Linked DNA regions of Geobacillus stearothermophilus ATCC 12980. The main gene of each other region encodes a partner of the protein of the gene in region 2 in a complex. Links are inferred from orthologs where the notes say so. Each region holds a gene or a part of one and is shown on either strand. Other genes may lie near its edges.

Region 1 (14,977 bases), 780 kb from region 2 along the record:
AAAACTCAACCGTCCTAATTTTTCGGTGCGAATGTCGTATAAGACAATGTCAGCGACCTTGTCATAGTCAATGCCGCCGCCCGCTGTCAGGCAGCCGCGCCGCCGGCCGATGGCGTCAAATAAGGCGACGATGTCATCGGGGATGCTGTCAAGGCGGTAGCGCTCCGACAGCCGTTCCGGATAATGGACTGACAAAAAGCGGAGCGCATAGGCAGCGACGTCTTGCAAGTTCAAAATTTCATCTTTGATCGCTCCGGTGACCGCGAGCTTGAAGCCGACGTCTTCATCCTCGAACTTTGGCCATAAAATCCCTGGCGTATCAAGCAGCTCCATTTCTTTGCCGACTTTGATCCATTGCTGCGCTTTCGTCACCCCCGGCTTATCGCCGGTTTTGGCGATATGGCGGCCGGCGAGCCGGTTGATGAGCGTCGATTTGCCGACATTCGGGATGCCGACAATGAGCGCCCGCACGGGGCGTGGATTTTTAATGCCCTTCGCCCGCATTTTCTCAAATTTCTCTTTTACCATTTCTTTGGCAATGAAAGCGATTTGCCTGACCCCCGTCCCGCTTTGCGCATCGATGGCGATGGCTGTTCGGCCTTGGCCGCGGAAATAGCGGATCCATTGCTCAGTCACGGCCTCATCGGCCATATCCGCCTTATTGAGCAAAATGAGGCGCGGCTTTTGTCCGAGAATGTCATCGATCATCGGGTTGCGCGATGACATCGGCAAACGGGCGTCAAGCAGCTCAAACGCTACGTCGATCAACTTTAATTTTTCTTGCACTTCCCTCTTCGCTTTTGCCATATGGCCGGGAAACCATTGAATCACTGTCATTGGCATCACCTGCCTCGTTTATTTCACAATCCGGGCGTCAGAAAGCGGCCAATACACAAGATTCGCCTTGCCAACGACTTTTGACATCGGAATGAAGCCGATATGGCGGCTGTCTTTGCTGAATCGGCGATTGTCGCCCATGACGAACAAATGCCCTTCCGGCACCGTGCTCCGCCCGGTCAATTCCTCAAGTGTAAACGGCTCGGTCAGCGGCCCGTCGGCAACCTGCTTTTTACGTTCGTCCAAATACGGCTCTTTATACGGTTTGCCGTTTACGTACAAGGTATCATTTTTGTACTCGATCCGGTCGCCCGGCAAGCCGATCACCCGTTTAATATAGTCTCTCCCTTCCTCGGCATGAAACACAATAATATCGAAACGATGAGGCATGCCGATTTTGTAGGCCAACTTATTGACAATCATCCGCTCGTGATTATGTAACGTCGGCATCATCGAAATGCCGTCGACGATAATCGGGGCAAAAATAAAGTAGCGGATGCCCCCGGCCAACAGCACCGCAACAACAATGGCTTTCAGCCATTCGCGCCATTCGCTTTTTTTCTGTTCCATTGTCCACCCACCTAAATCAAAGTTTGCAGTCGTGGATCACTACCGTAATCATCATTGGCGGTAGTGAAAAAAGGAGCTTGAAAGCAAGCTCCTTTTCCGCTGTGATCCACCGTTGCCCGTTATTGGGCCGTTTTTTCTTTAATGCGCGCCGCTTTGCCGCGAAGTTCACGCAAGTAGTACAATTTCGCACGGCGAACTTTCCCGCGGCGGATGACTTCCAATTTTGCGATTTTCGGCGTATGCACCGGGAATGTGCGCTCAACGCCGACGCCATAGGACACTTTGCGGACGGTGAACGTTTCGCTGATGCCCGCTCCGCGCCGTTTGATGACGACACCTTCAAACACTTGGATGCGTTCGCGGTTGCCTTCCACAACTTTCACGTGGACGCGCACCGTGTCGCCCGGGCGGAAATCCGGCAAGTCGGTCCGCAATTGTTCTTTCGTGATCTCTTGGATTAAATGATGCATCATTTTCCACTCCTTCCACAGATGTTCATGCCAATGCGTTTGATCATTGCAGCGGAACATCGTTTTCCGTCCTTAAGCGGACTGCTTCAGTCACACAAAAGATATGATAGCATAAACGCCGGGCACAAGCAATAGTTATTCGCATTGAGAGCCGCTGTTTTCCGTTTCGCGTTCATGTTCCCACTCTTTCAGCCATTGCTTTTGTTTCTCGGTGAGCGGATAGCCGGCGAGCAAATCCGGGCGGCGCAAAAACGTGCGCCGGAGCGACTCCTTCTCGCGCCATTCAGCAATGAGCTGGTGGTTCCCGGAAAGCAAAATGTCCGGCACTTTCATGCCGCGAAAGTCGGCTGGCCTTGTGTATTGCGGATACTCCAGCAGGCCGGAACTGAACGAGTCGTCAACCGGCGACGCTTCGTTGCCGAGCACGCCGGGCAGCAGGCGGACGACGCTGTCGACGATGACCATGGCGCCGAGCTCCCCGCCTGTTAAAATGTAATCGCCGATCGAAATTTCATCGGTCGCCAAATATTGGCGGATGCGCTCATCATATCCTTCGTAATGGCCGCAAATAAGCACCAAATGCTCTTCTTGGGCGAGCTCTTCTGCCTTTTTTTGCGTGTAGCGCTCGCCTTGCGGGCAAAGCAAAATAATGCGCGCGCCAGGCGAGCCGGCTGTCACATGTTCCACCGCGTCGAAGATCGGCTGCGGCTTCAGCACCATGCCGGCGCCGCCACCGTACGGGTAATCATCAACCGTCTTATGCTTGTTGTCGGCAAATTCGCGGAAGTCAACAAGCCGGATGTCCACCGCCCCTTTTTCTTGCGCCTTCTTTAAAATCGACTCATTCAATACGCCGGAAAACATGTCGGGAAACAGCGTCAAAATATCGATCCGCATCATTCAAGCAGCCCTTCCATCGGTCGGATGATGATCGTTTTTTGCGCCGGATCGACGCGAAGAACGACTTCGTCGATGTACGGAATGAGCGCATCGGTGCCGTCGCCGCGCCGGACGACCCAGACGTCGTTCGCCCCCGGCGTTAAAATTTCCCTGACCGTGCCGATCGTTTCTCCTTCTTCCGTTACGACGGTACAGCCGATGATTTCATGGAAATAATACTCGCCTTCCGCGAGTTCACCGAGCTGGCTTTCCGGCACTTTCAGCATCGCTCCTTTAAACGGTTCGACATCGTTGATGCTGTCATAGCCTTCAAACGACAGCAAGTCGAACGATTTATGGACGCGATGGCTTTTCACCGTCACTTCGATCGGCTCGCTGTCGCGTTCGCGGAAAATGTACAGCTTGTTTCCTTTTTTGTATCGCTCTTCCGGAAAATCGGTGCGGGAAATGACGCGCACTTCGCCGCGAATGCCGTGCGTATTGACGATTTTGCCGACGTTAAACCATCGTTCCATTCTTTGCTCCCTCCTTAGCGAATCTCTTTCACGACGCCGTCTTCAACGATAATGGCGCGCGTTTTCGTCACCTCTTCCCAGCGGTCGCCGACGTTCACCTCAATGAGCGCCTCGACTTCCCGCTCTTTCAATTCACTTCCTAACGGTAGCATATGTAACTGTTCAAGCTGAAACTCAAGCAGCTTGATTTTCTCCATCCGGTCGTCGATTTCTTTGGCAAAATATTGCTTTACAAGACTAGCCGGGTATTTCCCGCTTTTCTCCATCCGCTTTTGCTCGAAGCGAAGCTGGCCGCACTCGCGCTCCAACTGCTGCTTGCGCGCCGCAAATGCCGCCGCAAGCTCTTGTTTGCTCCGCTCGGTGACAACTTGCCGCACTTCGACCGTTTGAATGAGCTTCATCCCCATCCCCCTTTACGGCGATATCAAAAAAGGGAGAGGAACATCCTCACCCTTTTTCTTTCACGTGCACAATCACCCGCTTGGGCGATCCAGCGGCGGCGGCATAGACGACCGTGCGGATCGCATGGATCGTCCGTCCTTGTTTGCCGATCACTTTGCCGATATCGTCATCGTGCATCGACAGTTCATAGATGACGGCCGTCTCTTCCTCACGGGTTTCGACCGCCACCGCCTCCGGATGATCGACAAGCGCCTTGACGATCGTTTCAATGAGCGGTTTCATGTGCATCCCGCTTATTTGCCGTATTTCAAGTTATGGAACTTCTCTAAAATGCCTTGTTTCGACAGCAAGCTGCGCACCGTGTCGGACGGTTTGGCACCGTTTTGCAGCCATTTGAGCGCCAGCTCTTCATCGATTTTGATTTCGGCTGGCTCCGCAACCGGATTGTATGTGCCGATCGTTTCAATGAAGCGGCCGTCGCGCGGCGAGCGGGAATCCGCCACAACAATGCGGTAAAACGGTTTTTTCTTTGCGCCCATGCGTTTTAAACGAATTTTTACTGCCATAGTTTGTACGCACCTCCGTATAGTGTTCACACAAGATAGTATATTAACAATTCTTTTTCCGTTTGTAAAGGTTTTTCGCTTAACAGAACATCATTTACATAAATGGGAAGCGAAATCCTTTTTTCTTCCCTTTGGGCATATTCGTCATCATTTTCATCATTTTTTTCATGTCATCAAATTGCTTGAGCAGCCGGTTGACGTCTTGCACGGTCGTGCCGCTCCCTTTGGCGATTCGCCTTTTGCGGCTAGCGTTGATGATTTCCGGATGCATTTTCTCCTCTTTCGTCATCGAGCGGATGATCGCTTCGACGCGGGCGATTTGCTTTTCATCGACTTGAATGTTGGAAAGCCCTTTGATTTTATTGGCTCCCGGCAGCATTTTAATCAGTTCGTCAAGCGGCCCGAGCTTGCGCACTTGGCCGAGCTGCTCCAAAAAGTCGTCAAGCGTGAAGGTGGCCGTGCGCATTTTTTGTTCGAGCTCTTTCGCCTTCTCCTCATCAACGGCGGCCTGCGCTTTTTCAATGAGCGTCAAGACATCGCCCATCCCTAAAATGCGGGACGCCATCCGCTCCGGATGAAACGGCTCGAGCGCATCCAGTTTTTCGCCCATCCCGGCGAACTTGATCGGCGCTCCCGTCACGGCGCGAATCGACAGCGCCGCCCCGCCGCGCGTGTCGCCATCGAGCTTCGTCAAAATAACGCCGGTGATGCCGAGCTGTTCATGGAAGCTTTGCGCGACATTGACGGCGTCTTGACCGGTCATGGCGTCGACAACGAGGAAAATTTCGTCCGGCTTGACCGCCTCTTTCATTTGCTTCAGTTCATCCATGAGCGCCTCATCAATGTGAAGGCGGCCGGCCGTGTCGATCAGCACATAGTCGTAATGCTCTTCTTTCGCCCGCTCGAGCGCCTGTTTCGCGATCTCGACTGGATTGGCGTCCTCGCCGAGCGAAAAGACAGGAACGTTCAGCTGTTTGCCGAGCGTCTCCAGCTGCTTGATCGCCGCCGGGCGGTAGACGTCAGCAGCGACCAGCAGCGGCTTCCGGTTATGGCGCTTGCGCAGCAAGTTGGCGAGCTTCCCAGTCGTTGTCGTCTTCCCAGCCCCTTGCAGGCCAACCATCATGACGACCGTCGGCGGCTTTTTGGCGACCGCGATTTTGCTCTGTTCGCCGCCCATTAACGCCGTCAGCTCCTCTTTGACCACTTTAATCACCTGCTGGCCCGGCGTCAAGCTTTTCATCACTTCCTGCCCGACGGCCCGTTCGCTCACCCGTTTGATGAAATCTTTGACGACTTTAAAGTTGACGTCAGCCTCGAGCAAAGCGAGACGCACTTCGCGCATCATCTCTTTGACATCCGCTTCGGTGACTTTCCCTTTGCCGCGGATGCGGTTCATCACCTGCTGCAAACGTTCGGACAATCCTTCAAACGCCATGGCGGCCACCCCCTTTTTTTAATCAAGTTCATCCAGCTCGCGGACAAGCGCCGCCAATTCGGCGTCAGCGCCGTAATGCCGGCTGATGTAGTCTTTCAGCCGCTCGATGGCCTGCCGCCGCTGTTCATATTTTTGCAGCAGCCCGAGCTTCTCTTCATACTGCTCAAGCATCGCTTCTGTGCGCCGGATGTTATCGTACACCGCCTGGCGGCTCACCTCATATTGTTCAGCAATTTCCCCGAGGGAGTAGTCGTCCAAGTAGTACAGCGCCATGTAATTGCGCTGTTTCGGCGTCAACAGCGCGTGATAAAAATCATACAAATAGTTCATGCGCATCGTTTTTTCGAGCACCGAACGCTCCCTCCCCCGTTGTTAAGTAAATTCCCTTTACAAGTGAGTGTACTTTGTTTTCCGGCTCTTGTCAAGATGAGGACGATTTTTCCCCCCATAAAAGCAAGGCTGGGGCGCGGTTGGCCGCCAGCCTGGCGGGAAAACACGGATGCAGGCCGCGCCGATGCCGTACGAGCCGCTAAACGGCATGCAACTGGCCAACTAGCCGTTATTGTTCATCGAACAAACCGGCAAACAGTCCGTATACATATTTTTCTGCATCAAACGGCTGCAAATCGTCCATCTTTTCGCCGAGGCCGACGAATTTCACCGGGATGGCCAGCTCGTTGCGAATGGCGAGCACGATGCCGCCTTTTGCCGTTCCGTCGAGCTTTGTCAACACGATGCCGGTCACATCGGTCGCTTCTTTAAACAGCTTCGCCTGACTCATCGCATTTTGCCCGGTCGTCGCATCAAGCACAAGCAGCACTTCATGCGGAGCGCCCGGGATTTCGCGGCTGATGACGCGCTTCACTTTTTCAAGCTCTTTCATTAAGTTCACTTTGTTTTGCAGCCGCCCGGCTGTGTCACACAACAACACGTCAACGCTGCGTGCTTTTGCCGCCTGAATGGCGTCGTACATAACGGCCGCCGGGTCGGAGCCGGCCGCCTGCTTAATGACATCGACCCCAACGCGTTCGCCCCATACTTCCAACTGCTCAATCGCTCCGGCGCGGAACGTGTCGCCTGCGGCCAAGAGCACCGATTTCCCTTCCGATTTCAGCTTATGCGCCAGTTTTCCGATCGTCGTCGTCTTGCCAACGCCGTTGACGCCGACGAACAATATGACCGTCAGCCCTCCTTCTTGCATATTCAAGGCGGAAAGCTCGTTGTCATCGGCGCCGGCGCGGTAAATGTCAATCAGTTTTTCCGCGATCACGTCGCGCATTTGCGCCGAATCTTGAATGTTGCGGCGCTTCACTTCCATTTTCAGCTCATCGACCAGTTCCATGACGGTCGCCACGCCGACGTCAGCGGCGATTAAAATTTCCTCCAGCTCTTCGAAAAATTCCTCATCGACTTTCCGGTAGCGGGCGATCAAGTCGTTCACTTTCCCGGCGAGTGAATCGCGCGTTTTCGACAGCCCTTCCTTAAACTTTTCCGTGACGGCATCCGCCTGTTTTGTCCACTTTTCTTTCAACTTTTGAAAAAAGCCCATCGAGGCTCCTCCTTTCTATGACGACACGAGTTGCTTGGAGTCTTCCAAACGGACGGAAACGAGCTTCGAGACGCCCGATTCTTGCATCGTGACGCCATACAGCACGTCCGCCTCTTCCATCGTCCCTTTCCGGTGGGTGATGACGATAAATTGCGTATCGCGGCTGAACCGCTTCAAATATTGGGCGTAGCGCTGCACGTTCGCTTCATCAAGCGCCGCCTCGACTTCATCGAGGACGCAAAACGGCACTGGGCGCACTTTTAAAATCGAGAACAAAAGGGCGATCGCCGTCAACGCCCGCTCACCGCCTGAAAGCAGGCTTAAGTGCTGCAGCTTTTTCCCCGGCGGCTGGGCGACGATCTCCACCCCGGTTTCAAGCAAGTCGTTCGGGTCAGTCAGGCGCAAATCGGCGCGCCCGCCGCCGAACAGCTCGCGGAACACCTCGCCGAAATGAGCGCGGATTTGTTCGAACGTTGAAAAAAACCGTTTTTTCATTTCCTCGTCCATTTCGTCGATCACTTGATGGAGCGTCGCTTTCGCCTCTTCCAAATCGGCTTTTTGCTCGCTCAAAAAACGGTGCCGTTCGGAAACGCGCTCATATTCATCGATCGCTCCTAAATTGACGGTGCCGAGCTCATCGATGGCGCGCTTGATCAGCTTCACTCGCTTGCGCGCCTCTTCGGCCCCGATTTCAAGCGGATAGGCCAAACGGGCCGCCTCAAACGACATTCCATACTCTTCGCCAAGCCGGGTGAGCAAGTTATCAAGCTCAACGTCCAGCCGGTTCAACTTCACTTCTTCGTCTTTGACCACATCGACAAGCTGTTTATGCTGGCGCTTCGCTTCTTTCCATTCCCGCTCCAAATGCTCAAGCCGCCCTTGGCAGTCAAGCCGCTGTTCGCGGCGGCTGGCGATGAGTTCAATCGTTTTTTGCTTGTCTTCTAGCTTTTGCTGCCGCTGTTGCTCCAGTTTGTCCTCGTTCCAGGACGGCGCGTTCATTTCGGCGGCAAGGGCGGCGCGCTCCCGTTCGGCTGCTTCGAGCTCGCGGGCCGTTTCAGCCAATTCCGTTTCAAGCTCCTCCACTGTCCGCCGCGCGTGTTTCACCCGTTCTTTCGTCTCGGCCAAAGCGACTTTTTGTTCTGTGATCGCGGCTTGCAGCGCTTCTTTTGTCGTTTGCTCCGTCTGTTTTTGCGCCTGCAGCCGGCTGATGTCGTCGTCAATCGCTTGCAGCTTTCCGGCAAGCTGCTCAAGCTGTCTGTCAACGGCGACGAGACGGCGGTTGAGTTCCGCCGCTTCACGCTCATCGTTCGCTTTTTCTTCATCGTACAGCGCGAGCCGCTCGTCGATCCGCTTTTTTTGCCAGTCGAGTTCACGTTGTTCGTCTTTTTGCGCCTGCAACGACTGCTGCAGCGCCGCCATCTTCTCTTGCAGCGCAGCCGCCTCCCGTTCCCGCTCCGCCCGCTCTCGCTCTTTCCCTGCGATATCGCGCTCGAGCCGGGCGATCGTTTCATCCATTTCACGCAATTTGGCAGCCATCGCCTCGAGCTCGCGGGCTCGGCCCAACAGCGAAGCCGTCTTTTTCGCCGCCCCGCCGCCGGTCATCGCGCCGCCCGGACTGACGACATCGCCGTCAAGGGTGACGAGCCGATAGCGGTACTGAAGGAGTTTGGCGAGTTCATTGGCTCCTTTTAAGTCCGCCGTGACGATGACGTGGCCAAGCAAATGGGCGATCGCCGCCTGGTGGGCGCGATCGTACTCGACCAGCTCGCTTGCGATGCCGACAAACGCCGGATGGCCGCTGATCATCGCCCGCTCCCGCTCCGACAGGGCGCGCGCTTGAATGACATCAAGCGGCAAAAACGTCGCCCGCCCATGGCCGTTCGTTTTCAAATAGTGGATGGCTTGCCGCGCCGCCGCTTCGCTGTCGACGACGATGTGCTGCATCGCGCCGCCGAGCGCCGTTTCGAGCGCCGTTTCGTAGCGGTCCGGCACGCGGATCAGCTCAACGATTGCACCATGAATACCGGGAAGCCGGTCGCGCGCTTTTAATACTTCCTTCACCCCTTGGAAAAAGCCGGCATAATCGTGTTGCATCTCTTCCAGCCATTGCTTGCGCGCTTTTGTTTGCTGCCGGTATTGACGCGCCTGCTGCAAAAGCGACTCATTCCGTTCGAGCTCCGCCTTTTGTGCCGCAAGTGCGGCCGTCATATGAGCCAGCTTCCCGCTCGTCTCAGCGATGGCTTGTTCAAGGCGGGACTGCTCAGCACGCGAAGCCGCCAGTTTTCGTTCTATCTGCTCGCGTTCAGCAAGATGGTGGCGGTTCGCTTCGTCGAGCGCCGCCCGCTTGGCCTGCAGCTTGCCGATCGCCTGCTCCACATGCGTGCGCTCGTTTTTCAACGCCGCTTGTTCGTGGACAAGGTCGATATAATCGCCCTTTCGCCGCTCGATCTCCTCCTCAAGATCAACCTCATACTCGGAAAGCGACATTTGTTTCTCTTTCAGCTCTTTCTCCAGCGCCGCGGCAGCGGCCTCAAGCCGGGCGAGCTCAGCCCGCTCTGCACGGAGCCGTTCGGCCAGACGGCGCTGTTTCGCCGTTAAAGCGGCGGCAGTCTCCTCAAGCTGCTCTTTCCGCTTTTCTGCATTTTTTTTCCTCTCTTTTAACACTTCCTTCCGGCCTTCGAGTTTTTCAAGCTCCTCGCTTGCCAACAGCAGCACTTGCTGCAGGCCGTCGATCGACTCGTCAATGGCCGCCATTTGGTCGCGCAGCTGTTCGATATGGGCTTCCATTTTGTGCAACGCCGCCGCCAGCGCTCCTTCCTCTTGCTGGTGCCGATCAAGCGCTTCCTTCAGTCCGCTCCATTGCCGGTGCAGCTCCTCGATGTCGTGCACCATAAGCGCCACTTCAAACCGCTCGAGCTCCTCGCGTTTTTCCAAATACTCTTTGGCGATTGACGCCTGCATCCGAAGCGGTTCAAGCTGCTGTTCGAGCTCATGCAAAATGTCGTTGACGCGATGCAAGTTGTCTTGTGTTTCCGCAAGTTTTGTTTCCGCCTTTTTTTTGCGCAGCTTGTATTTCAAGACACCGGCCGCTTCTTCAAAAATCGTACGCCGCTCTTCCGGCTTGCTGCTTAAAATTTCTTCGACCCGGCCTTGGCCGATGATCGAAAACGCCTCCTTGCCAAGCCCGGAGTCCAGAAACAAATCGACAATATCTTTTAAGCGGCACGGCTGGCGGTTGATGAAAAACTCGCTTTCCCCGGAGCGGTAAACGCGCCGGGTGATGCTCACCTCTTGATACTCAAGCGGCAAAAAGCCATCTTCGTTGTCGAGCGTGATCGTCACTTCGGCGACATTCAGCGGCTTGCGCGAGTCGCTGCCGGCGAAAATGACGTCTTCCATTTTTGCCCCGCGCAGCGATTTCGCCGACTGCTCGCCGAGCACCCAGCGGATCGCGTCGGTAATGTTGCTTTTGCCGCTTCCGTTCGGGCCGACAACCGCCGTGACACCGGGGACAAAATCAATCGATACGCGGTCGGCGAATGATTTGAAGCCGATCACATCTAACCGTTTCAGGAACATGATACGATGCTTCACCATCTTTCCGCTTTGATCTCGGCCCGCCGGAGCGGACCGGGACAGGCTGCTGTTTTCAATATACCACCACAGTGCGTCGAGAAAAAATGTTCATACAAAAAGACTGACGTAAAAGCGCCAGCCTTTCTATGGCCGCTCGGCAGCCCGCAGCGTCTCAAGCGCCATTTGTGCCGCATGCTGCTCGGCTTCCTTTTTGGAGCGGCCGACACCGATGCCGAGCTCTTGGCCGTTTAACGCCACGCGGGCGACGAACTCTTTGTTGTGGGCCGGTCCTTTTTCTTCCAAAATGGTGTATTCAAGCGTCCCGCTGCCGTCGCGCTGCACGAGTTCCTGCAGCTGGCTTTTAAAATCCATCACATGAGAAAAAGCACCTTCATCTATTTTTGGAAAGATCGTTTGCCCTAAAAAATGGAGGACCGCCTCCATTCCTTGATCCAAATAAAGGGCGCCGATAAACGCTTCAAACACGTCAGCCAAAAGCGCCGGGCGCGTCCGTCCGCCGGTCAGCTCCTCGCCTTTGCCAAGCAAAACGAGTTCGCCAAACGACAGGGAGTTGGCAAATTTCACAAGCGACGGCTCGCAGACAATGGCCGCCCGCAGCTTTGTCAACTGCCCTTCGCTCATATGTGGGAATTTTTGAAACAAATATTGGGAAACGGTCAGCTCCAGCACGGCGTCGCCCAAAAACTCGAGCCGTTCATTATCCTCGTGAAGCCGCCGCCGATGCTCATTCACATACGATGAATGGGTGAACGCTTGCATCAACAGCTTTTCATTTTGGAAGGTGATCCCGATTTTCCTTTGCAGTTCTTGAAACTTCGCCCGCCTTTTTTCGTGGATGCGTTCTTTGTCTTTTTGTTTTGACATAAAAATGCCCTCCGACTTCGTTCCAGACAAAACTGGCCGTATACTATCCTTTATTATATCCGTTCACCATCCCGCTACGCGAGTGGCAAAGGCGCCTTTTTTCCGCGGCTAGGTCCCGTGTGCCTCTTAAAAAGCAGAGAAAGCCCCGTTCGGAGCAACGGGACTTTGCAAAAAAGCGGGATTACAGATGGCTTTTTATGTAGTTCACAGCATCTCCGACTGTGACAATTTTTTCCGCTTCTTCGTCGGAAATTTCCATGTTGAATTCGTCTTCGAGCTCCATGACCAATTCGACGATGTCGAGCGAGTCAGCACCCAAATCGTCTTTGAACTTCGCCTCGAGCGTCACTTGCGATTCGTCAACCCCGAGCCGGTCGACGATGATTTTCGTGACACGTTCCAATACGTCTGCCATTCTGTTCACCTCCCTTCATGATTATAGTCGATTCTCAGGGAAAATACTAGCCGCCTTTTGTTACGGCATGACCATGCCGCCATCAACGTGAAGCGTCTGGCCGGTCATGTAGCCGGCGGCGTCGGACGCGAGAAACGCCACAACGCGGGCGACGTCATCCGGCTCGCCGAAACGGGCGAGCGGAATTTGTTTTAACATTTCCCCCTTCAATTCCTCGCTGAGTGCTTCGGTCATATCGGTTGTAATGAATCCCGGTGCGACGGCGTTGACGGTGATGTTCCGGCTGGCGAGTTCGCGCGCGGCCGTCTTCGTCAATCCGATGACGCCGGCTTTGGCCGCCACGTAGTTCGCCTGCCCAGGGTTGCCGATGACCCCGACGACGGAGGCGATGTTGATGATCCGGCCGCCGCGCTGCTTCATCATCGGCCGTGTCACAGCCTTCGTACAAAGAAATACCCCTTTTAAGTTCGTATTAATCACCGCATCCCATTCTTCTTCTTTCATCCGCATGAGCAAATTGTCGCGCGTAATGCCGGCGTTGTTCACCAAAATGTCGAGGCGGCCGAACTGGTCGAGCGCTGTTTTCACCAAGCGCTCCACCTCCTCCGCCCGGGCGACGTCCGCCTGGACGGCGATCGCTTCGCGGCCGAGCGAGCGGATCATCTCAACGACTTCATTCGCTTTTGCCTCGCTGCCGGCATAGTTGACAACGACGTTCGCCCCTTGACGGGCGAGCTCCAAGGCAACCGCCCGGCCGATGCCGCGCGACGCCCCGGTAACGAGGGCGATTTTTCCTTCAAGCATTGTTTTGTTATTCTCCTTTCAGCGCCGCAATGGTCGTTTCCAAGGAAGCGAGATCGTTTACCGCATAAACACGGGCGTTGCGGTCGATTTTTTTCACGAGACCGGACAACACTTTCCCCGGTCCGATTTCGACAAACGTGTCGACCCCAAGCGCCAACAGCGTGCGCACCGACTGTTCCCAGCGCACCGGCGAATAGAGCTGTTCAATAAGAAGACGGGCAATGTCCTCTTTCTTCGTCACCGGCTCAGCCGTTACGTTGGCGATGACGGGAACAGCAGCATCTTCAATGGCCAGGCTGTCAAGAACAGCCTGCAGTTTTTCCGCCGCCGGCTTCATGAGCGACGAATGGAACGGTCCGCTCACTTCCAGCGAAATGACGCGTTTCGCGCCGCGCTCTTTCGCCAACTGCCCCGCCTTTTCCACTCCCGCTTTCGAACCGGAGATGACGATTTGCCCCGGGCAGTTGAAATTGGCCGGCTCAACCGGATGGCCTTGGGCGGCAATTTCGTTCGTCACCGCTTCGAGCGCCTCTGCCTCCATCCCTAATACGGCAGCCATCGTCCCTTCGCCGGCCGGCACCGCTTCATCCATCAGCTCGCCGCGGCGGCGCACCGCATAGACAGCGTCGGCAAACGACATGGCGCCGGCGGCCACGAGCGCCGTGTATTCACCCAAACTATGGCCGGCGACGTAATCGGCCTTCAAGCCTTCTCCGTCTACGAGCTGAAGCAAGGCGATGCTAGCGGTCAAAAGCGCCGGCTGGGCGTTGTACGTCAGCGTCAGCTCAGCTTGCGGCCCGTTGAACATGAGCGAAGAAAGCGGAAATCCGAGCCGCTCGTCAGCCGCCTCAATCACCGCACGGGCGCGGGCGTCGCGGTCGGCGGCGTCCTTGGCCATGCCGACCGTTTGCGACCCTTGTCCCGGAAATAAAAAGGCGATTTTACCCATTTTGCTTCCTCCTTTATCCATTATGCCCGCTCGAGCTCCGCTTTGATCGTGCCAATGACATCATGGGCCACTATCTCGCGCGCTTGGCGGACGGCATGGAAAATAGCGTTCGCATCGGATGAGCCGTGCGCTTTAATGACCGGAGCGTTCAAGCCGAACAACGCCGCCCCGCCGTATTCGGAGTAGTCCATCATCTTTTTCAGTCCGGCGAGCTTCGGCTTGAGGACAGCGGCGGCGAGTTTTGCGACCGCGCCGCTTGTCAGCGTCTGCTTGAGCAACGAAAAAAGCGCCATCGCCGTTCCCTCGATCGTTTTTAAGGCGACATTGCCGGCAAACCCATCAGCGACAACGACATCGGCCACGCCATTGAGCAAATCGCGCGCCTCCACATTGCCAATGAAATGAAGGTTCGTTTCTTTCAGCAAGGAGAACGCCCGCTTCACGGTTTCATTCCCTTTTTGATCTTCGGTGCCGACGTTGAGCAGGCCGATGCGCGGCTTGGCGATGCCCCGCACTTGTTGGGCATACACGTGCCCCATAATCGCATATTGCTGCAAATGCTCCGGGCGGGCGTCGACATTGGCGCCGACATCCAAAAAGACAAACCCCCGCCCGTCTAGCGTAGGCAATGTCGGCGCGAGCGCTGGCCGGTCGATGCCGGCAATCCGCCCAACGACAAACAGCCCAGCCGCCATCAACGCACCAGTATTGCCGGCCGATATGCACGCGTCAGCGCGTCCTTCTTTCACTTCTTCCGCCATGCGCACCAACGACGAGTTTTTTTTGCGCCGCACAGCCCGCACCGGCTCATCGGTCGCTTCAATCACCTCATCGGCATGGAGGATCGACAGGCGCCCTCCGTCCGGCACATGCGGACGGATTTTCGCTTCGTCGCCGATAAGCGTAATATGAATGTCGGGAAAATGCGCGGCGGCTCGAGCCGCCCCAAGGACGATTTCGCGTGGAGCATGGTCGCCTCCCATGGCATCAATCGCGATGTTCATTGCTGTCGCCATCCTTTTTCTCTATGTTTGAACGATACATCTCGAACGTTCCGGAAAACACGAGCTCTTGGCCGACGTAGCTGTTTACGTCGACAATCGT
Region 2 (13,814 bases):
AAAGTCCGCAAGACGGACGGCCCGGTTGTACACGTCGTCAACAAGACGCTGGAGTTCGGAAACCGCTTCCTCTGTCCACGCACCGTTCCGTTCGTCAATATACGCCAACAAGGAAGAAAGGCCAACATCCTCAGCTGCCCCGCGCACGGACAAGGCATGCTCCACCTGCCTTCCCCATTCGGCCGACTCTTCGGCATAGCGGCAAAGCGCGGCGGCGTATACGTCATCAACAAGGCGCTGAAGCTCGCGGACGGCCTCTTCCGTCCACTCGCCGTCATGCGCGGCAATGAACCCGCACAGCGACGAAGCGCCATCCGTGCTGGCTCCGCGCAACGCCAACGCTTTCTCAACTTGTCTTGCCCATTCGTTCACCTCAGCGGCATACTGGGCGAACTTCTCTTGATCGTTCATTTGGTAAAAACCTCCTCCTGCTTTTTTCGCCATATCGTATGCCTGCTTGCGGAAATCGTTCTTGTCCGCATTCACCCAAATTTTTGGCTGCTCATACATAGAGGAGCGAGGGCATACTCAGCTGAAAAAACAGAAGGAGGGGAAAAGCATCTATTACGTCCAAGGCATGCAGTCGCCGCTGATGGCCGACCATATGGCGCGCGAAGAATGTTACTACTTGCAAAAGCTGGCGGAAACGACCGGCGAAGTGAAAGCTCCGGCCTGCGATCCGACCAAGCCGCGCACACAATAGTCCATAAGAAAAAAAGCGGTTCGCCCGAAGGAACCGCTTTTTCTTGCCCGTATAGCCGTTTTGCCGGCCCCGCCAAGCACGGAACACACGGCTTTTGTTTCACTGCGGCGCGCGCTCTGGCAAGCGGCACTCGCCGGTTTCCGCCCATTCGCTGACAAGCGCCTGCAGCGTTTTGGCGTCTACCTCAGCAAAATAACGGCGCAATTCCTCTTCATCATGAATGTAGACGCGCTTTCGCTTCCGATACGCCGGATTTTTCCATAAACAGACAAAAGCAATGATGTCGCGCAAACGAATGTCGCGCCCGTTAGCCGTAAACAGTGGATCGCTTTCATACGGCAGCCAATCAAGCAGCGCCGCCTCAAAATGGCGCAAATACAACACAGACAGCGTCCGCTCTTCGCCGCCGTCGCGGTACGTGACTTCCGATCGGTTGAAGTAGTCCTCAAACGTATTCGACTGCGATTTTTGCAATTCTTCGCCGTGCAGGCGGCAAATGTTCATGAGCGCACCCCTTCCCGGTCAGCCGTTTTTTCTTTAGTTTACCATATTACGGCTGTCCGTCGCTCAAATTTTCCGCCAATTTTCCGAAAAACAAGTCAGCTTCCCGCTCAACCTCGCCATCGTCCGTCCATTCTGGCAGCGGCGGCAGTTCTTCAATCGTTTTCAGGCCGAAATAGTCGAGAAATTCGGCCGTCGTCCCGTATAAAATCGGCCGCCCAGTCCCTTCGGCGCGGCCGACTTCTTTAATGAGCGCCCGCGCCATGAGTGTCTGCAGCGGCTTGTCGCTTTTCACGCCGCGGATTTCCTCGATTTCAGCGCGCGTAATCGGCTGGCGGTAGGCGATAATGGCGAGCGTCTCGAGCGCCGCCTGCGACAGCGGCGACGCTCCCGGCGCTTCGACCAGCTTTTTCAAATACGGAGCATACTCTTTCTTCGTCGCCAATAAAAACACGCCGCCCAGCTCGACCAGCTGAATGCCGCGTTCTTCGCGGCAGCAGTCTTCCTGGAGCGCCGCCATCACTGCTTTCGCCTCCGGCTCGCCAATATCCAAAACAGCGGCAATTTGGGCAAGCGACAGCCCCTCGTCGCCAGCGGCAAACAACAGCGCTTCCACGATCGCTTTGAATGGAGCCGGCGCACCAGCAGCGCTGTTTGTTTTCATTTCCTTTTGGTCCATTCTCCCTTCTCCCCTTTCCTTTTTCACCGTTTTGATCGCAACTGCAGCCATCTTGCGGCTTCCCGGCATTTTCCGCGAAAATGCAGGACTGGCGCGTGATTTTCATCCCCGGGTGAAGGGCAAAACGTTGCCCATGAGACTTTTTCGTGAAGATGCGCATGCCTTGAGCAGACATTTTCACGCCTGGGCGAAGAGCAAAACTTGCTCATGAGCCTTTTCCGAATCAGCAGCTGTCCGTCTCTCCTTCGCACCGACCATCAGCCGATGGGCCCAGCAGGCAAAAGGAAAGCGGTCCGCCATCGCGAACCGCCTCAACCGGCCAGATGATTGGCGGCGAGAAACAAATCGCTGAAATTCCGCTCTTGCTCAACGATGATTTTATTTTGTTTCATTAATTCCAAAATAGCCAAAAAAGTGACAACGATATACGAACGGTCGCAGGACGGAAATAACTCATAAAAGTTTTTCCGTTCTTTCGCCTGCTGCAGTTCATGCAAAATTTCCGCCATCCGCTTTTCAACGGAAATATCTTGGCGGGCAATTTTCGTCCGCATCGGTTTTTGCAGTTTTTTGCGGCGCAACAGTTTTGACAGGGCGCCGAGCATATCGTAGACGTTGACATCAAGCGGCGCGGACGCTTTTTTTTCATCGGCGTACGCGCTCAAGTCACTCGGGGGTTTTGTAAACAGAAGCGCCCGTTCTTCTTCGCGCCGCTTCAGCTCGCGTGCAGCTTCCTTAAACTTTTTGTACTCAAGAAGCCGCTGCATCAGCTCTTCGCGCGGATCGTCCGCCTCGGCGAATTCCAAGCTGTCGTCTTCGGCGTGTTCGTCGGACACCGGCAGCAGCATTTTGCTTTTCATCGCCAACAGCGTAGCCGCCATAACCAAATATTCGCTGGCGATATCAAGCTCAAGCTCTTGCATGGCGTGAATGTACGCCATATACTGTTCCGTAATTTGCGCCACCGGAATGTTGTAAATATCGATCTCATAGCGGTTGATTAAATGCAAAAGCAAGTCAAGCGGCCCTTCAAACGCTTCAATTTTGACGTTATACGGCACTTGCACATCCATCCCACCATTTTTCCGCAGCCATTCCCCGCGCCGATGCGCACATTGGAGAACCTTGCTGGCAATATACTTATTGTATCATAATTCCGCGGCGAAGCGAACGGAAATGAGACGGTTTTTGCCTCGAACGCCATGAAAACGTATAATACAAGGAGAGCCCTGCCGCAACGCCGGCAGCTGCACGGCTTTGCCTGGCAACAAGGTCGCCTACCGCGAAACACGCCTCGGCGAAAGGAACGATGGCCCATGTATCCAAAAGCATATATCGACTATTTAGTCCATTTCCATGGCGACCGCGATTATTTCGAATGTCATGAGATTTTAGAAGAACAATGGAAGCGCGACGGACGGAAACGGGAATGGCTCATTCTCATCCAAATTGCCGTCGCCTTTTACCACTACCGGCGCGGCAACAGTTCCGGCGCGCTCCGCCTTATCAAACGGGCGCGGACGTTGCTTGAGGAGGCGCGCGGGATGATCCGCCGGCTCGGCCTTGACGAGAAGGAGTTGGCCGTGCTGCTTGAAGAGGCCGCCGAGCGGATTGCCCGCGGCGAACCGTATGAAAGCATTGAGCTGCCGATTCGCGACCGCTCCCTGTACGAACAGTGCCAAGCCGCCTGCGCCGAGCGGCAGCTTGTTTGGGGGCAGGCGAGCGATCTCACTGATATCGACCTTGTAGACAAACACCGGCGGCGCGACCGTTCGGACGTCATCGCCGCCCGCGAACAAAAAAAGCGGGCGAAAGCAGAAGGGACATAACCCCTCTGCCGCCCGCAACAGCGCGGCGTTGCGCCGATTTGTCTCGTTGGGCTAGCACGTTTGGCATTTATCGAAAAACGAGGCGGTCCACTCGTTCGCGCATAGCCGACGGTCGGGGTACGCCTCTTTCAACGCCTTGACCATCTGTTTTCCGATCCCTTGGTGGCGATGCGATGGATTGACGCTGATGTGCTGGATTTGCACAACATCAGGAGCGCACAACAGGACGCCGATAATGCCGACGATATCGTCCCCTTCCTTCCATAAAAACAGCTGCCAGTCGCTGTTCGTTTCATACTGTTTGATTGTCTGCTGGAGCCGTTTCAAATCTTTTTCCGTCGGCATAAACGACAACAGTCCCATGGCGATTTTCTCATAGTTTTTTCGATAACGGATCAACATAAAAATCCCTCATTATCGACAAACGCTTTTCCGAAAAGGAAAACACGTTGTCATTTTCTCTATACGTATTATAAACATTCTCACCGATATTGTGAACCATTTCATGCCTTTTTACACAAATGTCCGCAAAACGTTCGCCATCTCAATGGCCGAAACGGCCGCTTCCCAGCCTTTATTGCCCGCCTTTGTGCCGGCCCGTTCAATGGCTTGCTCGATCGTATCGGTCGTCAATACGCCGAAAATGACCGGGACGCCGCTTGAGAGCGCGGCGTGGGAGACGCCTTTGGCCGCCTCGCTGCACACGTAGTCAAAATGGCTCGTCGCCCCGCGGATGACGGCGCCGAGCGCAATGACGGCATCAAACTGCTTCGATTCCGCCATTTTTTTTCGCGAGGAGCGGAATTTCAAATGCGCCCGGCACCCAGGCGACCGTGATGTCATTGTCGCTGACGCCATGGCGCGTCAAACCGTCGATCGCCCCTGACAAAAGCTTGCCCGTAATGAATTCATTAAAACGAGAAACGACGATGCCGATTTTCAACCCGGTGCCGACTAAATTTCCCTCAAGAACCCGCATGTTTTTTCTCCTCCTGTTTTCAAAAATGAAGCATATGCCCTAGTTTTTCATATTTCGTGCGCAAGTATTTTTCATTTTCTTTTTTCGCTGGCATTTGAAGCGGCACCCGTTCGACAACTTCAAGCCCGTGCCCTTTCAAGCCGGCGATTTTGCGCGGATTGTTCGTGAGCAGACGCATTTTCGTGACGCCAAGGTCTTTTAAAATTTGCGCACCAATGCCGTAGTCGCGCAAATCGGCCGGGAAGCCGAGCTTTTCGTTCGCCTCGACCGTATCGTAGCCTTGCTCTTGCAGCTTATAGGCGCGCAGTTTGTTCATCAGGCCGATGCCGCGCCCCTCTTGACGCATGTAAAGCAGCACCCCACGCCCCTCGGCTTCGATTTGCCGCAGCGCCGCATGCAGCTGCGGACCGCAGTCGCACCGATACGAACCGAACACATCACCGGTTAAACACTCGGAGTGGACGCGCACAAGAATCGGTTCATCGGGAATAATGTCTCCCTTGACGAGCGCCACATGCTCCTTGCCATCAAGCACGTTCGTGTAGCCGACGGCGCGAAACTCGCCGAACTCAGTCGGCAGCCAAATGTCGACCTCGCGCTTCACTAGTTTTTCCCGCTGGCTCCGATAGGCGATCAAATCTTTGATCGTGATCATTTTCAATCCGAATTGGTCGGCGATTTGCCGCAAATCCGGAACGCGCGCCATCGTTCCGTCCTCTTTCATGATTTCGCAAATGACGCCAGCCGGCTTCGCCCCGCAAAGGCGGGCCAAATCGACCGCCGCTTCCGTATGGCCGGCGCGCCGCAGGACGCCGCCTTGTTTGGCAATCAATGGAAAAATATGGCCAGGCCGTTTAAAATCGCTCGCTTTCACATTTGGATCGAGCAACGCCCGAATGGTCGCCGCCCGCTCGTAGGCGCTGATTCCGGTCGTCGTCGTCTTGTAGTCGATGCTGACGGTAAACGCCGTCCCATGAGCGTCGGTGTTATGCGCGACCATCGGCTCAAGCCCGAGCCGCGCCGCCAACTCTTCCGTAATCGGCACGCACACAAGCCCGCGGCCATGGGTGATCATAAAATTAACGACATCCGGCGTCGCTTTTTCAGCCAATGCGACAAAATCGCCCTCATTTTCCCGGTCTTCGTCGTCGCAGACGATGATCACTTCGCCGTTTTTCAGCGCGTCCAGTGCCGCTTCAATCGTGTCAAACATCTGAAGTTGCCCCCTATCCCGTTTATTTATAGCCATGCCGCTCCAAAAATTCGCTCGTCACTCCAGAAGGCAGCTCCTCTTTCGCGGCAAGAAAAGCAGCGACGTATTTGCCGATCATATCGCACTCGATATTGACGAGGTCGCCCGGCTGCTTTTCGCCTAAAATCGTCGCTTCACGCGTATGCGGAATGAGCGAAATGGTGAACGTGCGCTCGCTCAGACCGAAAATCGTCAAGCTCGTCCCATCGACGGCGACCGATCCTTTATAAATCATGTACGGGCGAAGCGGGGGAGGCGCTTCAATTTCATAGTAGACGGCGTTCGCCTTCGGCCATCGGCGGACGATGCGCCCGACGCCGTCCACATGACCGGTGACGAAATGGCCGCCAAACCGCCCGCCAGCCGCCATCGCCCGCTCTAAGTTCACTTTCGATCCCGGCTTCAATGTTTTGAGCGCCGTCGCCTTGACGGTCTCCGGCATGACATCGACGGTAAACCGCCGGTCAGTAAACGACGTGACGGTCAGGCAGACGCCGTTGACGGCGATGCTGTCGCCGAGGCGAACGTCTTCGAGCACCCGGCGGGCGCCAATCGCCATCACGATGGCGTCGCCCGTTTGCCTCATTTGTTCAACCGTGCCGACCTCTTCAATAATACCGGTAAACATCCTTACTCCCCCCTCTTTTTCACCGCAGCAACGACTTTTATATCCGGGCCGACCATCTCCAACTGCCGGATGTCAAGCTCCATCACCTCTTCAAGGCGCGAGAAGCCGAGGCCGCCGACCGGCGTCGGCGCTTCGCGGCCGCCGATCAGCTTCGGGGCGATGTAGGCGACCACTTCATTGACCGCCCCTGCCCGGAGGAAACTGTCATGAACGCGCGAGCCGCCTTCCACAAACAGCGACGTAATGCGCTGCTCACCGAGCAGCCGGAGCACGTCGCACACATGAATGTGCGCAGCCGCCATCGGGATGATGCGCACCCCGAGGCGCTCGTATGCCTCGGCCTTTTCCCAGCTGATGCCGCTTCCGGTGATGATCCACGTTTCCGCCTCCCGGTCGGTGACGACATGGGCGTCAAGCGGCGTATGCAAGTTTGTATCCAAAATGATGCGGAGCGGATTTTTCCGTTGCTCCCCGATGCGGACCGTCAACTTCGGATTGTCCGCCAACACGGTGTTGACGCCGACCAAAATGGCGTCATGCTGGGCGCGAAGGCGGTGCACATCTTGGCGCGCCGCCTCGGACGTAATCCATTTGCTTTCCCCGGTCGCCGTCGCAATTTTCCCATCGAGGCTGCACGCGTATTTTAACGTCACAAACGGCGTTTTTGCCGCGATATAGTGAAAAAACACCCGGTTGAGCTCATCCGCCTCTTCTTTCAGCAGCCCGACATCGACCTCAATGCCCGCCCGTCGCAGCTTGTCGATCCCTTTCCCGGCGACGAGCGGATTCGGGTCGGTTGTCGCGATGACGACGCGGCGGACGCCGGCTTGAATGAGCAAATCCACGCATGGAGGCGTTTTGCCGTAATGGCTGCACGGCTCAAGCGTCACGTACACCGTTGCCCCGCGCGCCTTCTCGCCGGCCATGCGGATCGCATGCACTTCCGCATGCGGCTCTCCCGCTTTTAAATGGGCGCCAAGCCCGACGACCGCTCCGCCATTGACCACAACAGCACCGACGACAGGATTGGGGGATGTTTGCCCGATTCCGGCTTTCGCGACATCGAGCGCAAGCCGCATATAATGTTCATCGCGATACACCACACTCCCCCCTTTTTTCTAAAAAAATAAACCCCCGGAACTTCCCCGGGGGTTCGTTGATGAGAGAATGAACCATGATGTGCAGCCAAACAAACAAGAACACTTGTTCGTTAACTATGTCATACCGACCGACACAAAGCGGCCGCCGCTACACCAAACCGGCGCCGGCCGTCCAGGCCGGCCGAAAACAACCGTGCGCACATCGCCATCCTTCTCCCATCCAGACTATACTGTCGGCTCCGGAATCACACCGGATCGTGCCGATACGGCTCGCGGGCTGAGAGGCATAGCGCCTCATCACCGCCGGTCGGGAATTTCACCCTGCCCCGAAGGAGGCTTCACTATATTGTTAGGTTTATTATACCACAAGAGCGGCCGGAAATCATCATTGTACGACCCAAAACCAGTACGCCGCTCCCCACAATAGGCTCATCCCCAGCAAAATGAAAAACAAAAGCCAATTGTTCCGGCTTGTCCGCTCCTCGTCTTCCGTCCGTTGCTTACGGTTCGTCAAATACTTTCACTTCTTTCATCACGTCGCCGTTTTTCATCGTCTTCACGACGTCCATGCCCGATGTCACTTGGCCAAAGACGGTGTGCACCCCATCCAAGTGCGGCTGCGGCTCGTGGACGATAAAGAACTGGCAGCTGCCGGTGTCGCGGCCGCGGTGCGCCATGGACATCGCGCCGATGACATGTCGGTGTGGATTGTTGTCCGTCTCGCACGGGATCGTATAGCCGGCATCGCCCGTTCCATTGCCGCGTGGACATCCTCCTTGGCTGACAAATCCAGGGATGACGCGGTGGAACGTCAACCCGTTATAAAAGCCTTCGTTTGCGAGCTTCTCAAAATTGGCCACCGTCACCGGCGCTTCGTTCGGGAATAGTTCAAATTCGATTTTCCCACCGTTTTCCATCAAAATATATCCTTTTTTCGCCATGGTACTTCAGCTCCTTTTTTGCGCTTCAACCGCTTTTATCATATCATGATTCGAAAGGGAAAGAAAGCCAAAATGCCGCCTCGTCGAACTGCTCATTGTTTTTTTAATATAATATATTTATTATAATTATTTATATGGAATCGGAATGGGTACACTAGTGATGAATGATAGACGTAGCAAAACTGGCAAGGGGGCGTCCGACGGTGTTGTTGATGGCGGTGACGGTAATCGTCTTTTCTGTTTCGTTTCTCCTCATGCCAAAACGGCTTTCAGGCCTTGAAATGTATACAACTTCGCTGTTTGCGGTTTTCTTCGGCCTTTCAACGGATTTGTTTCTCGATGTCAAGTACCATTTATACGGGTATTTTGATGTTGGAGTCGACGGACTGGCCTATGTATTTATTGTTTTCATTTACGTCACCGTCAACCTCCTTGTTTTTAAACGGATACCCGATACATCGTCCGATTTGGGTGCAGGCCGCCTATATCGGCGGATGGTCGCTCTTTTCCTTTTTGTATGAAATGGGGCGCTGAGGACAGAAATTTTTTACTACCACGGCTGAAAGCTTTCCTATTCAGCCGCCTTATATCCGCTTCTGTTTCTGATTTTGCTTTGGCATTTGTTGTTCGTGCGCCGCTTGGCGGCGAAGGCAAAGCGCCGTTACGAATAGAAATTCACGCCAGCGTACGTTATAATGGTAGTGCATGGTTGGTAGATAGGAGGCGAGCAATGTGAAACGAACGATTGCTTCATCGCTGCTTTGGGCGATGCTGCTGGCGTTTCCGGCCATCGCAGCCGCCGATGCCGCGCCGGGTGATGTCATCGTCACGCTTGGTGAAAATTTGACCGCTGAACAAAAACAAAAAGTGCTGGAAGAAATGAAAGCGCCGGACGGAGCGCAGACAATCACGGTCTCGAACGCCGAGGAGCATAAATATTTGGATGGACTCATCCCGAAGGCACAAATCGGCACGCGCGCCATCTCATCGTCCATGATCACCATCGGTGAACCGGGCTCAGGGCTTCACGTTGAGACGCACAACATCACATGGGTGACGAAAGAGATGTATACAAACGCCTTGATCACCGCTGGGGTGAAAGATGCCGATATTTATATCACGGCTCCGTTTCCGGTTTCCGGCACCGCAGCGCTGACGGGGCTGATGAAGGCGTACGAAATTTCGTCCGACAAGGTGATTCCAGATGACGTAAAAAAGGTAGCCAACGAGGAAATGGTGCAAACGGCCAAGCTCGCTGATTCGATCGGCGCGGACAAAGCGGTCGCCTTGCTGGCGAAAATCAAAGAGGAAATCGCCAACAACCCGCCGCAAACGGACGCTGACTTGCGCGCCTTGATTGAAAAAATCGCCAATGATCTTGGCATCACATTAAGCGCCGATGAAATCAACGCTCTCGTCTCCCTTTTTCACAAAATGCAAAACGCCGACATCAATTGGGACCAAGTGAACGACCAGCTGAGCAAGGCGAAAGAGCAGCTGTCTGCGTTTTTGCAGTCAGAAGAAGGGAAAACATTCATCCAAAATTTGATCGACATCCTCAAAGAAATTTGGAATGCCATCAAATCGGCCTTTTCCGCCAACCAACAATGAGAGAAGGCGCCCTGCTGCATTAGGGCGCCTTCTCTTCTTGGCGGCGGCCGTTCTTTTCCAGGGCCGCCTTCATTGGTTGACTTTCGCCTTCAACGGCAAGTCATATTGGATCAAGTCTTCATACGTTTCCCGTTTGACGACGAGCTGGGCGTCGCCGTTTTCGACGAATACGACCGCCGGACGCGGCAGACGGTTGTAGTTGTTCGCCATCGAATAGCCATAAGCACCGGTGCAAAAGACGGCTAAATAATCGCCCGGTTTCGCTTCCGGAAGTGCGATGTCCCAAATGAGCATGTCGCCTGATTCACAACACTTCCCTGCAATGGACACAACTTCCATCCGATCGCCCAACACCCGGTTGGCCAGCACCGCTTCGTATTTCGCTCCATACAGCGCCGGGCGGATGTTGTCGCTCATGCCGCCGTCAACGGCGATATAGGTGCGGACGTTCGGCACCTCTTTTCGCGAGCCGATCGTATAAATCGTCGTTCCGGCATCCCCCACGAGCGAGCGGCCGGGCTCAATCCAAATTTCCGGCATCGGAAGTTGATGCACTTCCGCCTGTGTTTTCACCTCATCCACGATACAGTCGACATACGCTGACACCGGAATCGGGTCGTCTTCATCCGTATAGCGGATGCCAAAGCCGCCGCCAAGGTTGACGACCGCAGGAACGAACCCACACGTTTTGTGCCATTCGGCCAGCTTCGCAAACACTTTTCGTGCGGCGAGCACAAAGCCGGTCGTTTCAAAAATTTGCGATCCGATATGGCAATGGACGCCGAGCAGTTGAAACGCAGCCGACGCCATGACGCGCCGGAACGCTTCATCCGCTTGACCGTTATTCAAATCAAAGCCGAACTTCGAGTCTTCCTGTCCGGTTAAAATGTAATCGTGCGTATGCGCCTCAACCCCTGGCGTCACGCGAAGCAAAACCGGAACCGCTCGACCGGATGGCCCCACCAATTGTTCAATCAGCTCGAGCTCGTAAAAGTTGTCGGCCACGATGCAGCCGACCCCGTGTTCAAGCGCCATCGCCAGTTCATCCCAACTTTTGTTGTTGCCATGGAAATGGATGCGCTCCGGCGGGAACCCGCCGGCCAAAGCCGTATACAGCTCTCCGCCTGAGACGACATCGAGCGACAATTGTTCCTCAGCGGCCAGCTGCACCATGGCAACTGAAGAAAACGCCTTGCTGGCGTAGGCGACTTGCGCCTGCACGCCATGGCGGCGGAACGCTCCCTTAAACGCGCGCGCCCGCGCGCGGATCAAAGCAACGTCATAAATATAAAGCGGCGTTCCATACGTTTTCGCCAACTCGACCGTATCGACGCCGCCAATTTCCAAGTGCCCTTTTTCATTGACGCGGCTCGTCCCATGAAAAAACATTGAAATCCCTCATTCCTCATCAAAGTGGCGCAAACATGCATACCAAAAGCAAAAAAGACAGTTTCGCAACCGGCGCCTGCCTTGAAAAAAACAAAGCCGCAGAGCAATCAGCCCCGCCGCATGGCAGGCTGTCATACAGCCGCGTGCGCCCTCTGCATCGAGCGCCCGCCCTCCTTAGGCGGACGGACGACTTGCCAATGGCGCTTGCAAAGGTGCGAAACGTCAAGTATAACGTATCATAATTATAAAAAAGTTTCAATAGCGCCAAAAGGGAGAAAGCGGCCGTCCATATATGCCAATGGAAACGGCCGCTTGTGCGATGACGACCTGCGTCATGTCGGTTGCTTTCGCACGTCCTGCGGATGAACGATGCTCGGACGCACTTTCGCCCCGGCCGCCGAGCGGCGGACGACAATTTGCATAAATGCCGCCGGGTCAAACGGAATGAACGGCCATAAGTACGGCGTGTTGAGGGAACGGATGCTAACGAGCCAAAGCAAATAAACCGTCGCGCCGATGACGAATCCGGGCACCTTAAACAAGAAGACGAGCACGACGAGCGCCAGGCGGGAAATTTTATTGGCCACGCTCAGCTCATAGCTCGGCGTTGCAAATGAACCGATCGCCGCGACGGAAACATACAAGATGACTTCCGACACAAACAGCCCAACGTCAATCGCGATTTGCCCGATCAAGACAGCGGCGATCAAGCCCATCGCCGTAGAGAGCGGCGTCGGCGTATGAATGGCTGCCATCCGCAAAAGCTCAATTCCAAAATCAGCGATCAAAATTTGCACGATGATCGGAATATTCGTTTGCTTGTTCGGACCGATGAACCCCCACTCTTTCGGCAGCAGTTCAGGCTCAAGGACAAACAGCACCCAAAGCGGCGGCAAAAACAACGACGTCAAAATGCCTAAAAACCGCACCCAGCGCACAAACGTCCCGACCCCTGGCGACTGCCGGTATTCCTCGGCATGCTGGACGTGGTGAAAAAATGTTGTCGGCGTGATGATGACGCTTGGCGATGTATCAACCATAATGAGCACGTGCCCTTCAAGCAGGTGCGTCGCTGCTACATCTGGCCTCTCGGTGTAACGGACGAGCGGGTACGGGTTGTATCCTTGCTTGACTAAAAACTCTTCAACTGTTTTGTCGCCCATCGTCAGTCCATCGACGTTGATTTGCTGCAACTCTTTCTTGACGAGTTCAACAAGCCCCGGGTCAGCGACGTCTTTAATATAGGCGATGCATACGTCCGTTTTTGACCGCTCGCCGACTTGCAAAATTTCAAAGCGCAGCCGCTCGTCGCGGATGCGGCGGCGGGTGAGCGCCGTGTTGACAATGATGTTCTCGACATAGCCGTCGCGGGCGCCGCGCACAACTTTTTCCGTATCCGGCTCTTGCGGCTGCCGACCCGGATAGCTGCGGACGTCGACAGCAAATCCGGTCGATTCGCCTTCAATTAAGACGATGATCAAGCCCGACAGCAGCTTGTCAACCGCTTCGTCGAGGCTCGTCACCGGACTGACTTGCTGATGAACGAGTCGATTTTCGATGATCTGCCACGCTTGGGACGCCTGGCGTTCATCATCGTTGACGTGCACAATTTGTTTTAACAATTCGATAATGTATTGCGTATCGCATAAACCGTTGCAGTAGTAAATATGTACTTCCCGGTTTAGGATATAGATTTTCCGCACGCCTAAATCAAAGCTTGTCCCGACGCCGATCCGCTGTTGCAAAAACTTCGCGTTGTCAACGAGCCGCTTCGCGATCGGCGCTTTCGGTTTCTTTTCTTTTTCCGGCATGTCCACCACTCCTTTCGAGAATCAACTCGACCGCCTTGCGCGTAATCGGCGCTCCGTATTTCGCATGGTCTCGATATCCCATTTTGCCGATGTCGCCGATGCCGACGATGAGCGGAATGTTCAGCCGGTCAAGGCAGTAGACGGTATCGCCATTGATCCGCCCGATCTCGAGGTCCCGGACGCCTTCTTTATCGACCCCATATTCGGTCATCACGCCGTCACGGTCGATGCTCACATGCACTTTTGTCCATTCATGCTGGTGCGTATTGGAGGCAACCGCCAGCGCCCCGAGCACTTGGATTTGCTCATGCGTCGCCACATAGCGAAGCGCCTGCTCTCCGGCCCCCTCCCCGAGGGCGCCGCAATCGTCAAACATGACAAACACTGGATC

Evidence for each region.
Region 1: the proteins of QSJ10_RS09585 (region 2) and smc are in contact, whole or in part, in a crystal structure (PDB 3ZGX), measured with the Bacillus subtilis proteins. The link is inferred for Geobacillus stearothermophilus ATCC 12980 from one-to-one orthologs.

What each region holds. Positions count from the first base shown.
Region 1 is NZ_CP128494.1:988,447-1,003,423, reverse strand. The notes cover bases 7,060-11,208. They hold smc (chromosome segregation protein SMC), read right to left. Parts: upstream 10,824-11,208; coding sequence 7,260-10,823; downstream 7,060-7,259. Other genes in these bases: rnc (ribonuclease III), read right to left, coding at 10,965-11,208; ftsY (signal recognition particle-docking protein FtsY), read right to left, coding at 7,060-7,244. In the rest of the region: ribosome biogenesis GTPase YlqF, read right to left, coding at 1-843; lepB (signal peptidase I), read right to left, coding at 856-1,407; rplS (50S ribosomal protein L19), read right to left, coding at 1,527-1,877; tRNA (guanosine(37)-N1)-methyltransferase TrmD, read right to left, coding at 2,013-2,774; ribosome maturation factor RimM, read right to left, coding at 2,774-3,292; QSJ10_RS05390 (YlqD family protein), read right to left, coding at 3,307-3,693; QSJ10_RS05385 (KH domain-containing protein), read right to left, coding at 3,740-3,976; rpsP (30S ribosomal protein S16), read right to left, coding at 3,988-4,260; ffh (signal recognition particle protein), read right to left, coding at 4,355-5,695; QSJ10_RS05370 (putative DNA-binding protein), read right to left, coding at 5,714-6,046; more of ftsY, read right to left, coding at 6,255-7,059; more of rnc, read right to left, coding at 11,209-11,705; acpP (acyl carrier protein), read right to left, coding at 11,887-12,120; fabG (3-oxoacyl-[acyl-carrier-protein] reductase), read right to left, coding at 12,181-12,924; fabD (ACP S-malonyltransferase), read right to left, coding at 12,932-13,873; phosphate acyltransferase PlsX, read right to left, coding at 13,894-14,877; transcription factor FapR, read right to left, coding at 14,861-14,977. UniProt on the Bacillus subtilis protein: Required for chromosome condensation and partitioning.
Region 2 is NZ_CP128494.1:1,770,159-1,783,972, forward strand. The notes cover bases 1,076-4,061. They hold QSJ10_RS09585 (segregation/condensation protein A), read right to left. Parts: upstream 2,957-4,061; coding sequence 2,195-2,956; downstream 1,076-2,194. Other genes in these bases: QSJ10_RS09575 (hypothetical protein), read right to left, coding at 1,076-1,207; scpB (SMC-Scp complex subunit ScpB), read right to left, coding at 1,254-1,883; QSJ10_RS09590 (DUF309 domain-containing protein), read left to right, coding at 3,200-3,712; QSJ10_RS09595 (GNAT family N-acetyltransferase), read right to left, coding at 3,764-4,061. Also shown: QSJ10_RS09565 (superoxide dismutase), read right to left, coding at 1-411; more of QSJ10_RS09575, read right to left, coding at 803-1,075; more of QSJ10_RS09595, read right to left, coding at 4,062-4,114; QSJ10_RS09605 (bifunctional 3,4-dihydroxy-2-butanone-4-phosphate synthase/GTP cyclohydrolase II), read right to left, coding at 4,711-5,904; ribE (riboflavin synthase), read right to left, coding at 5,927-6,571; bifunctional diaminohydroxyphosphoribosylaminopyrimidine deaminase/5-amino-6-(5-phosphoribosylamino)uracil reductase RibD, read right to left, coding at 6,574-7,671; QSJ10_RS09620 (hypothetical protein), read right to left, coding at 8,057-8,185; QSJ10_RS09625 (peptidylprolyl isomerase), read right to left, coding at 8,172-8,612; QSJ10_RS09630 (hypothetical protein), read left to right, coding at 8,816-9,133; QSJ10_RS09635 (DUF1002 domain-containing protein), read left to right, coding at 9,345-10,223; lysA (diaminopimelate decarboxylase), read right to left, coding at 10,293-11,612; QSJ10_RS09645 (spore germination protein), read right to left, coding at 11,945-13,423; spoVAEA (stage V sporulation protein SpoVABEA), read right to left, coding at 13,371-13,814. UniProt on the Bacillus subtilis protein: Participates in chromosomal partition during cell division. May act via the formation of a condensin-like complex containing Smc and ScpB that pull DNA away from mid-cell into both cell halves.